Regions from separate parts of the Blautia acetigignens genome, predicted to be linked through region 2. Evidence: a T-box and tRNA genes for the amino acid it is inferred to sense, from the RefSeq annotation. Region 2 holds a T-box; the other regions hold tRNA genes.
What was found. A T-box is a leader RNA that pairs with one kind of tRNA and senses whether it is charged. The one in region 2 lies ahead of thrS (threonine--tRNA ligase), so its partner is inferred to be a tRNA-Thr.
Positions count from the first base shown of each region.

Region 1 (4,615 bases), on a different contig from region 2:
GGGAATGTGTGCAGCTATGCGGTAAAAAACAAAGGTTCCATTACCTGCAGACACAAAAACGGGCAGGAGGGGACAAACTGGTCCAATGAGGTTGTTTCCCGGGCAAAGGTTCAGCGGCCGGAACCGGAAAAACCGCAGAAATGGATCATAGACGGAACAGCAAAGGTAAAAGCAAAAGAATATAAGGGCAGAGATTTTGAAACGGTATATGAGATTTCCCAGCAGATTCCCCAAAACACAGAACAGTGGAAAATCGCAGGTCTTCATATCCAGGATGAGCTTGCAGACTGTTTTGAGTTAAAATCCGCAAAGCTTCTGGTTGAGCAGAATGTGCTGGCTTCATTTGGAACTTCTGGAGGAACAGATGGAAACTGGAAATTAAGTGTGAAAAATCAGCTGCTTAAGCTGTCATCTATTGGTTCCCTGCCAGAAAGCAGCTACGGGAAAATCCTCAGACTGCAGCTGTCGGTAAGATTAAAAAAAGGCTGCAGTCTGCAGCTTTATTACGCAGTGAACCAGAATCCGGACATTCTGGAGGCACATGTGTATAATATGGCTTCGGTTATTTTTGAATGGCATCAGGGAACCCCAGCCTCTGTTTTCGGAAATACAGATAAAACAGAAGTGATCATAAAAGAAGACACTCCAAAGGGAACGATAACTGTTCGAAAGAAAGATCCTTCCGGCAGAAACCTGCAGGGAGCTGTATTTGAAGTGAAAGCTGCGGCAGATATCTATTCTGTTGTGGGAACGCTTCTGCTTTCTTCAGGAGAAACAGTGGACAAAGTTACTACGGATGAAAGCGGAACAGCCATTTCGAAGCCTCTTTATATGGGAAAATATACAGTAGAGGAACGGACTCCTCCCAAAGGTTACGTGGTTACGTCAAAAGTCTGTGATGTGGAATTAAAAGAAGGAGATGCACAAAAAACAGCCGTCTTCCAAAATGAGGAAACTCTGGTCTGCATTAAAAAGGTATCCAAAAAGGAAAATGTCAGCGATCCGGATCGGTGTCTTGCTGGCGTAAGCTTTCTTCTGTGGGAGAAAACACAAGGAGCAGACAAAGGGAAGCTTTATACAACAGACGCAAACGGCATGATCCAGATCAAGGGGCTTGTCCCTGGAACCTACGTATTTCAGGAAAAAACAGCGCCGGATGGCTATGTACCGGACGGACGCTCCTATGAATTCACAGTAGACGAAAACGGTCTTGTGGAACAGGAACAGGGACATACCATTACAGTAGAGAACGGATACACCAAAGCAGAATTTCGAAAAACAGACAAGGCCACCCAAAAAACGGTAGCTGGTGCCACCCTGCGGCTTACAGACGCAAAGGGAAAAATCGTGGACACCTGGATATCTGGGACAACACCCCACAGAATCAACCGGCTGGCAGCAGGAGAGTACCTTCTGACAGAATTGGAAGCTCCAAAAGGCTATAAAAAGGGTGCGCCTGTAAAATGCGTGATCCAAAATGAGGAAGCCGTCCAATCCTTTGAGATGACAGATGTGAAGCTGGTGACCATCCAGGTGGACAAAGTAATCCATGGAAAGGAAATTGTATGGGCCCATGGAAATCCTGTTTTTACATTTCGCTTGCAGGGAACGGATCTGGACGGAGAAAAGTACACTTATTATGATACAGTAGAATTCACCAGGGAAAATACAGATACCTCCAAAGACGCAAGACTAAGCCTATCTTTTGAAGTTCCTGCAGGAGTATATACCGTTTCCGAATGCAGGATCATGCGGTATGAACTGGAAAAGATTGACGGCGTATCCGGCGGAAAGATAAATGGAAAAGAAGTGCAGTTTGACCTGTCTATGAATCAAAATGGAACCGCCGTATTTACCAACAAAAAAACAACGGACCGGGAACTGACGGACACCGGATTTGTGAGAAATGTGATCATACCGTAGAAACAACTTTTCATAAAAAATTCCCATAAAGAAAGATTCCATATCATAAAGCCCAGCCTGGCACAGGCTGGGCTTGGGGGAAGAATTTTAATTATTTTATATTTTTTGAAAAAATTTGAAAATAACTGTTGACAATCGCATAACCTTCTGGTAATATAATCAACTGTGAGCGGCAGAAATGCTGAAGCACAAGAGTGCTGATGTGGCTCAGTCGGTAGAGCGTCGCCTTGGTAAGGCGGAGGTCACGGGTTCGATTCCCGTCATCAGCTTAAAGTCCTTGATTCTATTTCAAGGACTTTTTTGTTTATACGATATAAAAAAATCCACTTTTTATTAAGAAAAACTTTTAAAATGAGAGGGATTATGATAAGATAAATCAACTGGAGCCTGTAAAAGAAGGCTTTAAGACTAACTGATAGTATTCATATGCTATAAATAACAGAGGATTTCAGGAGGGAGAAACATGGAGAACGAAACGGTTTCCAAAAATTTTATTGAAAATATCATTGATAAAGACCTGGCAGAAGGAGTTTATGATACCGTTCATACCCGTTTCCCGCCAGAGCCAAACGGCTATCTTCATATAGGACATGCCAAATCCATTCTTTTAAATGCAGGACTGGCAAAAGAATATAACGGTAAATTCAACATGCGTTTTGATGATACAAACCCGACCAAAGAGAAATCTGAGTTTGTAGAATCCATCAAGGAAGATATCAAATGGCTGGGAGCAGACTGGGAGGACAGACTGTTTTTTGCTTCCGATTATTTCGGACAGATGTACGAGGCTGCTGTAAAGCTGATCAAGAAAGGCAAAGCCTATGTCTGCGATTTAAGTGCTGACCAGATCAGGGAATACCGCGGAACCTTAAAGGAGCCAGGGAAAGAGAGCCCATACCGCAACAGAAGCGTAGAAGAGAACCTTCAGCTGTTTGAGGAGATGAAGGACGGCAAGTACGCAGATGGAGAGAAGGTTCTCCGTGCCAAAATCGATATGGCTTCTCCGAACATGAACATGCGTGATCCGGTTATCTACCGTGTGGCACATGTAAGCCACCACAGAACCGGTGATACCTGGTGTATTTATCCGATGTATGACTTTGCACATCCAATTGAGGATGCAATCGAGGGAATTACCCATTCCATCTGTACTTTGGAATTTGAGGACCACAGACCGCTATATGACTGGGTAGTAAGAGAGCTTGAGTATCCGCATCCGCCGAAGCAGATCGAGTTTGCAAAGCTGTATCTGACCAACGTAGTAACCGGTAAGCGTTATATTAAGAAGCTTGTTGAGACCGGAATCGTAGATGGCTGGGATGACCCGAGACTGGTATCCATTTCCGGTCTGCGCCGCCGCGGATATACTCCGGAATCCATTCAGAAGTTTGTAGAGCTTTGCGGTGTTTCCAAGGCTGACAGTTCTGTGGATTATGCAATGCTTGAGTACTGCATCCGTGAGGATCTGAAATTAAAGGCTCCGCGCTACATGGCAGTTCTTGATCCGATCAAACTGGTGATCGATAATTATCCGGAAGGACAGGTAGAGTACCTGGATGCTCCGAACAATATGGAGAATGAGGCACTTGGAACCAGAAAGGTTCCGTTTAGCGGAGAGCTTTATATTGAAAGAGAAGACTTCATGATCGACCCGCCGAAGAAATACAAACGTCTCTTCCTGGGAACAGAAGTGCGTCTGATGAACGCATATTTTGTAACCTGTACAGGTTTTGAGGCAGACGATGACGGAACCGTTCATGTGGTACACTGTACTTATGACCCGGAGACAAAAGGCGGCAACGCACCTGACGGACGTAAGGTAAAGGGAACCATCCACTGGGTAGAGGCAACAAATGCCGGCAAGGTTCCGGTACGCCTTTATGAGAACATTGTTGACGAGGAGAAGGGTGTATACGATAAGGAAACTGGCGAGCTGAACCTGAACCCCAATTCCCTTGTTGAGGTTTCTGCTTATGTAGAGCCAGAGCTTCTTAAGGCAAAAGGCTATGACAGCTATCAGTTCGTAAGAAACGGATTCTACTGTGCCGATATCCACGACTCCAAGGAGGGAGCACCGGTATTTAACCGTATTGTATCCCTTAAGAGTTCCTTCAAATTACCGAAGGCTTAATTGCCGGAGAAGATTAAAAAGTTTGCAGTCTGCATGCTTTACTTTGCAGAATGCCTTTTGAAAAGCGGTATTTAACTGCTGAATCGTGAAACTAAATAATTATTATAACAGTGTGAACTGCCGGTATTCCTATGGGAATTGCCGGCAGTTCTGCGCAGAAGTTTTTTAGTTAGTTTCATCTATTCGGCAGGATAAAACAACTATCATAAATATTACAAAAGCGGAGGAAATCAAAATGAAAAAGCTTAACGTAGCAAAAAAAGATGCATGTATGGCATGCAAGGCATGTGAAATTGCCTGTTCAGAGGCATTTTACAAGAAATTTGACGAGGATCTTTCCTGCATCAAAATTTCTGTACAGAAAGACGGCGTAAGCCCGAAACCAGTTGTATGCGTACAGTGCGGAAAATGCGCAAAAGTCTGTCCGGAGGGTGCCATCACTCAGAATCCAAAGGGCGTATACATGATCAACAAGAAGAAATGTGTAGGCTGCGGAAAATGTAAAGAAGTCTGTCCATTCGGCGTAATGGTAAAAGCAGAAGAAGCAGAGACAGTAAGCAA
Region 1 is NZ_JAOQJM010000013.1:30,398-35,012, reverse strand. Features, by position in the region: gene OCV70_RS14050 (isopeptide-forming domain-containing fimbrial protein) at 1-1,923, shown strand, start outside; tRNA gene OCV70_RS14045 (tRNA-Thr) at 2,120-2,192, shown strand; gene OCV70_RS14040 (glutamine--tRNA ligase/YqeY domain fusion protein) at 2,387-4,054, shown strand; gene OCV70_RS14035 (4Fe-4S binding protein) at 4,290-4,615, shown strand, end outside.
Region 1: it has a tRNA-Thr gene. The T-box ahead of thrS (threonine--tRNA ligase) is inferred to sense a tRNA for this amino acid. The anticodon was not compared.

Region 2 (4,615 bases):
CTTATGCATAACGAAGCATTCCAGCTTCTTGACCTTGACTACACCTATTTATGCTTTGAGGTAAATGAAGAGACTCTTCCGGCAGCTGTCGATGGTCTGAAGGCCTGCGGCATCCGCGGTTTTAATCTTACCATGCCGAACAAGAACAAGATTGTAGAGCTTCTGGACGAGCTTTCCCCGGCAGCCAGACTAATCGGTGCAGTGAATACCGTTGTCAATGATGACGGACATCTTACCGGATACAACACAGACGGTGTTGGCTATATGCAGGCAGTCAAAGATGCCGGCTATGACATCACAGGCAAAACCATCACGATCATGGGTGCCGGCGGTGCTGCTACTGCCATCTGTGCACAGGCTGCTCTTGACGGCGTGGAAAAAATCCACATTTTTGCCCGGGAAACCAGCCGTTTCTGGGATCGCACCCAGAAGCTTGCAGAAAATATCAACTCCACTCTTCCCTGCAAGGCAGTCCTTCACGAAAATAAGGATACGGCAGCCCTTGCCCAGGCCATTTCTGAAAGTGCCCTGCTCCTCAATGCAACTTCCGTAGGCATGGCCCCAAACACTGAGGGAACGATTATTGAAGATACTTCCCTCTATCACCCGGACCTGATCGTATCCGACGTCATCTACAATCCCCGGGAAACCCGTTTCCTCAAGGAAGCCAGAGAGGCTGGCTGCCGTACCTTTAACGGTATGTATATGCTTCTTTATCAGGGTGCAGAGGCTTTCCGCTTATGGACCGGGAAAGAAATGCCAGTGAAGGAAATTAAGGCAAAATTCTTCGCTGATTGATTTTTCTCCTGATAGTACTCTGTTTCATAACAAAATTCACATTTTTAAGAAAACAGGCGCCGCTTTTTACAGCAGCGCCTGTTATTTTTTACATAGATTATTTCTTCTCTTCCTGAACCTCTACCTTGCGGTTCTCTCTGCTCTTAATCTCAGCTTTGATGGAAGTGATGAACTCCTGAAGATCCTTTGCACCTTCATCTCCAAGGAAACGGCTTCTTACAGAAACCTTGCCCTCTTCCTCTTCCTTCGCACCAACAACCAGCATGTAAGGAATCTTCTGAAGTCTTGCCTCACGGATCTTGTAACCGATCTTCTCAGCACGGGTATCAATCTCAGCACGGATGCCAGACTCTTTCAAATCATCCAGAACCTTGTTTGCATAGTCCATATATTTGTCAGAAATCGGAAGCACCTTAACCTGAACAGGAGCAAGCCATGTTGGGAAAGCACCTGCAAAATGCTCGATCAGGATACCGATGAAACGCTCGATAGAACCGAATGCTACACGGTGGATCATGATCGGACGATGTTTCTCTCCGTCAGCTCCAATGTACTCGCAGTTAAAGCGAAGCGGAAGCTGGAAGTCAAGCTGAATGGTACCGCACTGCCAGGTTCTTCCGATGGAGTCCTCAAGATGGAAGTCGATCTTCGGTCCGTAGAATGCTCCGTCTCCTTCATTTACCACATAGTCAAGACCAAGGTCGTCAAGAGCTCCGCGAAGAGCGTCTGTAGCCATCTCCCAGTCCTCATCGCTTCCCATGGAATCCTCAGGACGTGTGGAAAGCTCTACATGATATTTGAATCCAAACAGCTGATATACTTCGTCGATCAGCTTTGCAACGCCTTTGATCTCCTCACGGATCTGCTCCGGCATCATGAAAATATGGGCATCATCCTGTGTGAAGCAGCGTACACGCATCAGTCCGTGAAGCTGACCGGATTTCTCATGACGATGTACCAGACCAAGCTCACCCATACGAAGCGGCAGATCACGGTAAGAACGTGGCTCAGACTGATATACAAGAATACCGCCTGGACAGTTCATTGGCTTAATTGCAAAATCCTGCTCATCAATAACAGTTGTGTACATATTTTCTTTATAGTGATCCCAATGTCCGGAAGTCTCCCAAAGATGACGAGCCAGCATGATTGGTGTGGAAATCTCAACATATCCTGCTTTCTGGTGAATCTCTCTCCAGTAGTCAAGAAGTGTGTTCTTAAGAACCATTCCCTTTGGAAGGAAGAACGGGAATCCAGGACCCTCGTCGCTCATCATGAACAGTCCAAGCTCTTTGCCAAGCTTTCTGTGGTCACGCTTCTTAGCTTCTTCCATACGGTTGATGTACTCTTCCAGATCTGCTTTCTTTGTGAAGGAAGTTCCGTAGATTCTGGTAAGCATTTTGTTCTTCTCGCTTCCTCTCCAGTAAGCACCTGCAATGCTGGTAAGCTTGAATGCCTTTACTGGTTTGGTTGTCATCAGGTGAGGTCCTGCACAAAGGTCAACGAACTCGCCCTGCTGATAGAAGCTGATCTCAGCATCCTCTGGAAGATCTTCGATAAGCTCTACCTTGTATGGCTCATCTTTCTCTTTGAAAAATGCGATTGCTTCTTCTCTGGATTTGGTGAAGCGGGTGATCGGAAGTGCTTCCTTCACTACCTTCTTCATCTCTGCTTCGATCTTGGCAAGATCCTCTGTGGTGATCGGGTTCTCGCTGTCAATATCATAATAAAATCCGTCTGCGATAGATGGTCCGATTGCAAGCTTTACATCCGGGTACAGTCTCTTGATAGCCTGTGCCATAATGTGGGATGTGGTGTGACGGAAAGCTCCCTTTCCGCCTTCATCCTCAAATGTAAGAATGCTTAACTCGCAGTCTTTGTCAACTACATGTCTCAGGTCAACGACCTCTCCGTCAACTTCACCTGCACAGGCTACTCTTGCAAGGCCCTCGCTGATGTCGGATGCAATGTCGATAACGGATTTCGCTTCTGCGTATTCTTTCTTAGAACCGTCTTTTAATGTGATAATCATGATTCGTGTCTCCTTTTCTTTTTCTGAAACTGTATCTGGCAGGAAACTGTCTGATACAAAAAACGTATGGTAACGTTTGCCTTTGCAGGGACGAAATAAAAAAGCCCCTTACAATGCTCTCACACTGTAAGGGACGAGTATACTCGCGGTTCCACCCTGCTTGCCATAGCATACGTATCTGTAAACCAGGCCACTTATTTGATGGTAACGGAATCACCGGACCGGATTAGGGTCACTCAGAGGTAGTTTTCAACTGCTTCCTGATAAGGCATTTCCAGCTGCCTGCCTCTCTCTGAAACATTCCACAGTTTACTCTTCTCGTCAACGTGTTTTCTTATCACTATGCCTCATTATAGCCTTGGGTTCTGGGTTTGTCAATAACTACAAAAACAAAGAGGAGAAAAATTTGCAATGAAAGGTTACTGTTCACTCCGTGCCCAGTAACACGCTTCGCGATGCACAGAAATCATGCTTTGCATGATTTCGCGCCGCAAACCTCGGGTTTTCTGTGAACTTTGTTCACAAAAAACACCTCGCGGAATATTACCTATGAACAGTAACAATGAAAGTCCTGTACGCAGGCATGAATGAATTCATAAATGCCTAACAAGCAGTATGATCATTTCTCTTTTAAATATTCCCATAAATTTTCGCCTTTATAAGAGCCGCTGCTTCCCGCACCACATAATGAACCTGCATGATTGGGTCTGATGGGGCTGCTATTCCATAAGGATGTTCATATCCTGCTTTTTCTGCTATTTTCACCGCACGGTACACATGAAAATTATTGGACAGGATTCCCGTATTTTTCTGGCTGCAGCCTGTAAGCGCATCCGAAAATTTCAGATTCTCCTTTGTGTTGGTGGATTTCTCTTCCAGCACCAGCCGCTCCCTGGAAATCCCATGGGCTGTGAGGTAATTCTCCATGCATTTCGCCTCTGTAATATCTTCCCCGAAGCCCTGTCCGCCGGAAAGAACCAGGATCGTGTCCTCATTCTCCCTGGCATATTTCAGTGCTGCCTTCAGGCGAAGCTCCAGTGCCTTGGACGGTACATCCCCTTTTACATGGGCGCCAAGCACTACCACATAATCCAGATTTTTCCGGGCTGATGTTTTCATACCGGAAACCACAAGGCTGCAAAGTGCTGCAAAGCACACGATTCCCAGCAGCACCACTGCTGATACTGCATATTTCACCCATCCTGGGAAAAATCCGGGATGATTTTTTCCATAGCGGATCAAAACTGCGCCGCCTTCCAAAATTGCCGCCAGTACCAACCAGATCCAGGCGAAATCAGCGGTAATCCCCGCATAAACCACAATCAACAGGTAATAGGCCAGACAGATACTGCCTGCACAAAAACATAGTAAACTCAAATTCTATTCTCACTTTCCTGTTAGATACACAAAACGGATTGCAGGACAGCTATGCCACCCTTGCAATCCGTTCCCCAAGACCAAAAGCTCATCTGGCTTCCGGTCCATTATGCACTATGATTATTTGTTTCTACCGCAGCAGAATTTATATTTCTTTCCGCTTCCGCATGGACACGGATCGTTACGTCCAATCTTGTGTGCTTTCACAACAGTACCGGATTTCTTCTGCTCAAGATAAAGCTCTTTACGCTTCTCAGGTGTGAAGATCTTGTCCCACTGCGGAAGATTGTAAAGCCAGTCAGCCTTAGCGTCTACCATGTTCTTGTAAAGAAGCTCTTTGTCGAAGCAAAGGCTTACGGTAGTGTTCTCATCCATAGTCTCGATCGGGTTCTGGATCTTCAGGCTGTC
Region 2 is NZ_JAOQJM010000001.1:8,106-12,720, forward strand. Features, by position in the region: gene OCV70_RS00060 (shikimate dehydrogenase) at 1-798, shown strand, start outside; gene thrS (threonine--tRNA ligase) at 896-2,830, opposite strand; T-box leader at 2,957-3,164, opposite strand; gene OCV70_RS00070 (YdcF family protein) at 3,461-4,207, opposite strand; gene OCV70_RS00075 (SEC-C metal-binding domain-containing protein) at 4,328-4,615, opposite strand, start outside.

Region 3 (4,615 bases), on a different contig from region 2:
TACCTAAGCTTCCTGTAAAGCTTTCTCACAAGAGAATAGACAAGAAGGAGCAATACTGTAAAAGCCAGCATAATCGTACACAGGGCATTGATTTCCGGTGTTACACCGGTTTTTATCTGAGTGTACACCTTGATCGGCAAGGTGGACAGTCTCGGACCATTAATAAAAATACTGATCACCACATCGTCCATGGACATGGCAAATGCAAGTAATGAGCCAGATGCCACAGCCGGCATAATAAGGGGCAGGGTGATGTCAAAAAAGGCTCTGAGGGAAGTCGCGCCAAGGTCTCTTGCGGCTTCCTCAAGGGAAGGGTCCATGCCTACAAGCCTTGCCTTTACTTCCATCAATATATAGGGAATGCAAAATACCGTATGGCCGATAAGCAGGGTCAGCATTCCAAAGGGCAGGTTCAGCATATAAAAAAATGCCATCAGCACCATGCCCAGAATAATTTCCGGTATCATAAGGGGCAAAATAGAGATGTACTCAAGTGCGCCCTTTGTTTTCCAATGGATTCGTGACAGTCCCACTGCTCCCATGGTTCCGATCACCGCGGAAACCGCACAGCTGGCAGCTCCCAGGATCAAACTGTTTACAAGTGCTTCTTGCATGTCACGATCTGCAAACAGCTTCTGATACCACTGCAGGGAAAATCCGGTCAGCCGTACAGGAAGCTTGGATTCATTAAAGGAAAAAATGATCACAACTGCCACCGGCAGATACATCAGCAAAAAAACAATACCCAGGTAGATTTTTTCGAAACGTGTGCTTTTTTTCATCCCAGCCCCTCCACTTCTTTGGCATTGGTAACCTTACGGTACAAAAGGATCATCAAGGTGGTAAGGATCATCATGATCACTGCCAGGGCTGCTGCAAAGGGCCAGTTATTTCCCCTGGTCATCTGATCCTGGATCAGGCTTCCTACCAGCACCACTTTATTTCCGCCCAGAATATCTGCTATGAAAAACAGCCCCATAGATGGGATAAAGGTCAGAATCACACCTGACAAAAGTCCGGGCAGAGTCAGCTTAAAGCTAACCGTCCAAAAGGCTTTTATTTTGCCGGCACCAAGATCCCGGGCTGCCTCCACCAAAGACCAGTCCAGCTTTTCCGCACTGGAATATACAGACAAGATCATAAAAGGCAGCAGCACATAAATCATACCGATTACAATTGCCGGGTAACTGTACATCAGCTTCAAAGGCTTCTCGATCAGGCCAAGCTTCTTCAGAAGGAAATTCAGAAGTCCTTTTTTCTGAAGAATAATGATCCAGCCATAAAGACGGATCAGGGAATTCACCCAGAAGGGTAGCATAAGAAGCAGCATGGCTTTCTTTTTGCCGCCGGCCGGCAGCTTCGCCATATAATAGCCAAAAGGATAGCCGATCAGTGTTATAAACAGGGTGCTTGTAAAAGCAAGCTGAAAGGACTGGGCAAATGTATTCAGATATACAGGCTCTAATAGCTTTCTGTAATTATCCAGTGTAAAAATCCACTGTACCCCGTGAACTTCTCCTGGAGTGGCAAAGCTTAAGGCAACCATATAGAGAAGTGGGCAGGCTACAAATATCAGGGTAAAAATATATAAAGGAAGAATCATCCATATGGAGCTTTTTTTGCCCATCAGTTTGTACCTCCCTTAGGACGGTCCACTAAAACCGCATCCTTTGGTTCAAAACGCCAGCAAATCTGCTGTCCCGGCTGAATGTCTGCATTCATACCGAAGCGGCTGGCTGTAACCTCATCACCATTTGGCAGGGTAAGCAAAACCCTGAGCTGCCCTGCTGCAAAATTTTTCTCCTTCACAGTGGCATGCAAGTCGCCATTTTCCTCCAGCAGAATGTGTTCACCACGAAGAGCAACCGTAACGTTTTCCCCGACATTTACCTTTTCCTCTGTATCAATAGAAGCCACTTCATCTCCCAGCTTCACTTTTATGTGGTGCCCGTTTTTCTCTGCTACAATTCCCTTGAGAATATTGGCATTTCCTACAAAGGCAGCCACATAGCTGGTCTTCGGATGATTATAAATTTCATCCGGTGTTCCGATCTGCTCAAATTGCCCCTGATTCATTACCACGATCCGGTCAGACATATTGATGGCCTCCTCCTGGTCATGGGTAATATAAATAAAGGTAATTCCAAGCTTCTTCTGCAAACGCTTCAGCTCCAGCTGCATGGTGCGGCGAAGCTGCAGATCCAGTGCTCCAAGAGGTTCATCCAGCAGCAAAACCCTCGGATTATTTGCCAGTGCTCTGGCAATTGCAACCCTCTGCTTCTGACCGCCGGAAAGCTCTGAGGGCTTTCGCTTCTCATACCCCTCCAGCTGCACAAGCTCCAGCATCTCTTTCACCTTTTTCTTAATCTCAGCCTTGGGAGCCTTACGGATTTTCAAGCCATACCCAATATTATCCGCCACATTCATGTGGGGAAAAAGGGCATAATTCTGAAATACCGTATTCACATCTCGCTGATTAGGTTCAAGAGCAGTCACATCCTGTCCCTCCAGCCACACACTGCCGCTGTCGGGCTGCTCCAGGCCTGCGATAATACGCAAGGTGGTTGTCTTGCCGCAGCCGGAAGCACCTAGCAGGGTTACAAACTCGCCCTGCCTGATTGTAAGATTTATCCCCTGAAGAACAGCCTCGCCGGGGGCAAAGCTTTTTTTCAGATTTTTTAATTCAAGAAATGAGTCAGACATTCATTCCCCTCCTCTCTGTTTTTGTGAAAAAAAATACGGGCTGCCGACATAACAAAGCCCTTGATGGACTTCGGCATTAACATAATAAATGTTAATGCAGTGCTATTACTGCACCTTACGAAATCGGTAACCCGTATTTTCATATAATTTGCCGAAAAAAGGTACGCCAAAAGCAGGTCCGTCCTGTTCAAGGTACATTCAATCATGGAATATACCCTTTTGCAAAATAAAAAAAGCTGGAAATGAGACTCGAACTCACGACCCCTTCATTACGAGTGAAGTGCTCTACCGACTGAGCTATTCCAGCTTATGCATCGGCAGATGAAAACATCTGCCGGACACAATTGCTATTTTAATTTATACATCTGCATTTGTCAAGGAAATTTTGAACCAGTCCTCCTGGGAAAATTCCACTACTGTGCAATCATTTCACAGTCTTCGAAGCAATTGCCCTCTTGGCAGGTGCCTTCCCCGGAGTACAGCTATAGATGCTTACTCCAAGAGCCGGTAATTTCACTTTAATAGAATACTCCCGCTCGTCCCACTCTTCTGCCTTTGCTGCTTTGACCCGGGCATTTACAACGCCCTCGCCGCCAAATTCTGCAGCGTCACTGTTAAAGACTTCTTTATATTTGCCTGCAAACGGTACGCCAACCTGGTAATTCTCATAAGGAATGGCAGCAAAATTGCAGATCACCAGAAGCGTCTCCTCCGGCTTTTCTGTTTTGCGAAGGAAAGTGATCACATTTTCCTCGTACTTCATCAGCTGAATCCACTCGAATCCGTCATAATCGTCATCCAGCTTATAAAGAGCAGGAGAATTTTTGTAAAGAGCATTCAATGCCTGAATGCATTTCGCCAGCCCCTCTGGCATATCCCCCTGTGGTGCCATCATCTTGCAGCCGGGATGTACCATCATATAGGAATAAGCAGCTCTTACCTGTGCCAGCTTCTGCTTCTCATCTCCTGGAAGCTTATCCATAAATTCCCCAAGAGTTCCCACATCTCTGCTTCCAAGGGTGAGTACATAATGCTCAGAATATGCATATAAGGTAGACAAAGTCAATTGGTCATGATAATTTTTCCGAAGGAAAGGATCTACGGAAAGATAGAACAGGAAATCTCTGGTCCATCCGCCGCTCCACTTGTAGTCAAAGCCAATATGATCATTCTCTACACAATCTGTCAGCTCCGGCCACAGACCGTCCTCCTGGGCAATGAGAAGCGCGCCCGGATTACGTTTCTTCACAATGGAATTGAGATGCTTCAGGAATTCTATGGCATGCAGATTCTCATTGGAGCCGTACATATTCGGTGTCCATCCGTCTTTTCTTCCGTAATCCAGGTAAAGCATGGCATCCACATCATCCATGCGAAGTCCGTCTGCATGGAAAACCTCCAGCCAGAAGCAGGCACCTGAAATCAAAAAATCCTTTACCATAGGACTGTCATAATTATAAAGCATGGTTCCCCACATAGGATGAACTGCCATACCAGGATCCTTCACCTCATAAAGAACAGTTCCGTCAAATTTCTCCAGTCCGCCCTCATATCTTGGGAACTGGGCCGGGGACCAGTCAAGGATCACACCGATTCCTTCCTGATGAAGCTGATCAACAAAGGCAGCAAACTCCTTAGGCTCTCCATATCGTGTGCTAAGGGCAAAGTATGAAGAGGTAGGATAGCCATCTGCCTCATCTGCCAGAAATTCCATAACCGGATGAAGCTCTACATGGGTATAGCCCTCTTCCTTCAGAAAAGAAACTAATTCCTTCTTATTATTCCACTTGCCAAGGCTTGTCTCATAGATAGAAACCGGCTGTCTGCGGTCATCGTACTTCTTCCGGTCCTTCATCCACTTGCTGTCATTCCATTCAAAGTCTGACACATCTGCCACAACCGAGTTCCATTC
Region 3 is NZ_JAOQJM010000017.1:35,652-40,266, reverse strand. Features, by position in the region: gene OCV70_RS15985 (ABC transporter permease) at 1-782, opposite strand, end outside; gene OCV70_RS15980 (ABC transporter permease) at 779-1,630, opposite strand; gene OCV70_RS15975 (ABC transporter ATP-binding protein) at 1,627-2,703, opposite strand; tRNA gene OCV70_RS15970 (tRNA-Thr) at 2,938-3,010, opposite strand; gene glgB (1,4-alpha-glucan branching enzyme) at 3,128-4,615, opposite strand, start outside.
Region 3: it has a tRNA-Thr gene. The T-box ahead of thrS (threonine--tRNA ligase) is inferred to sense a tRNA for this amino acid. The anticodon was not compared.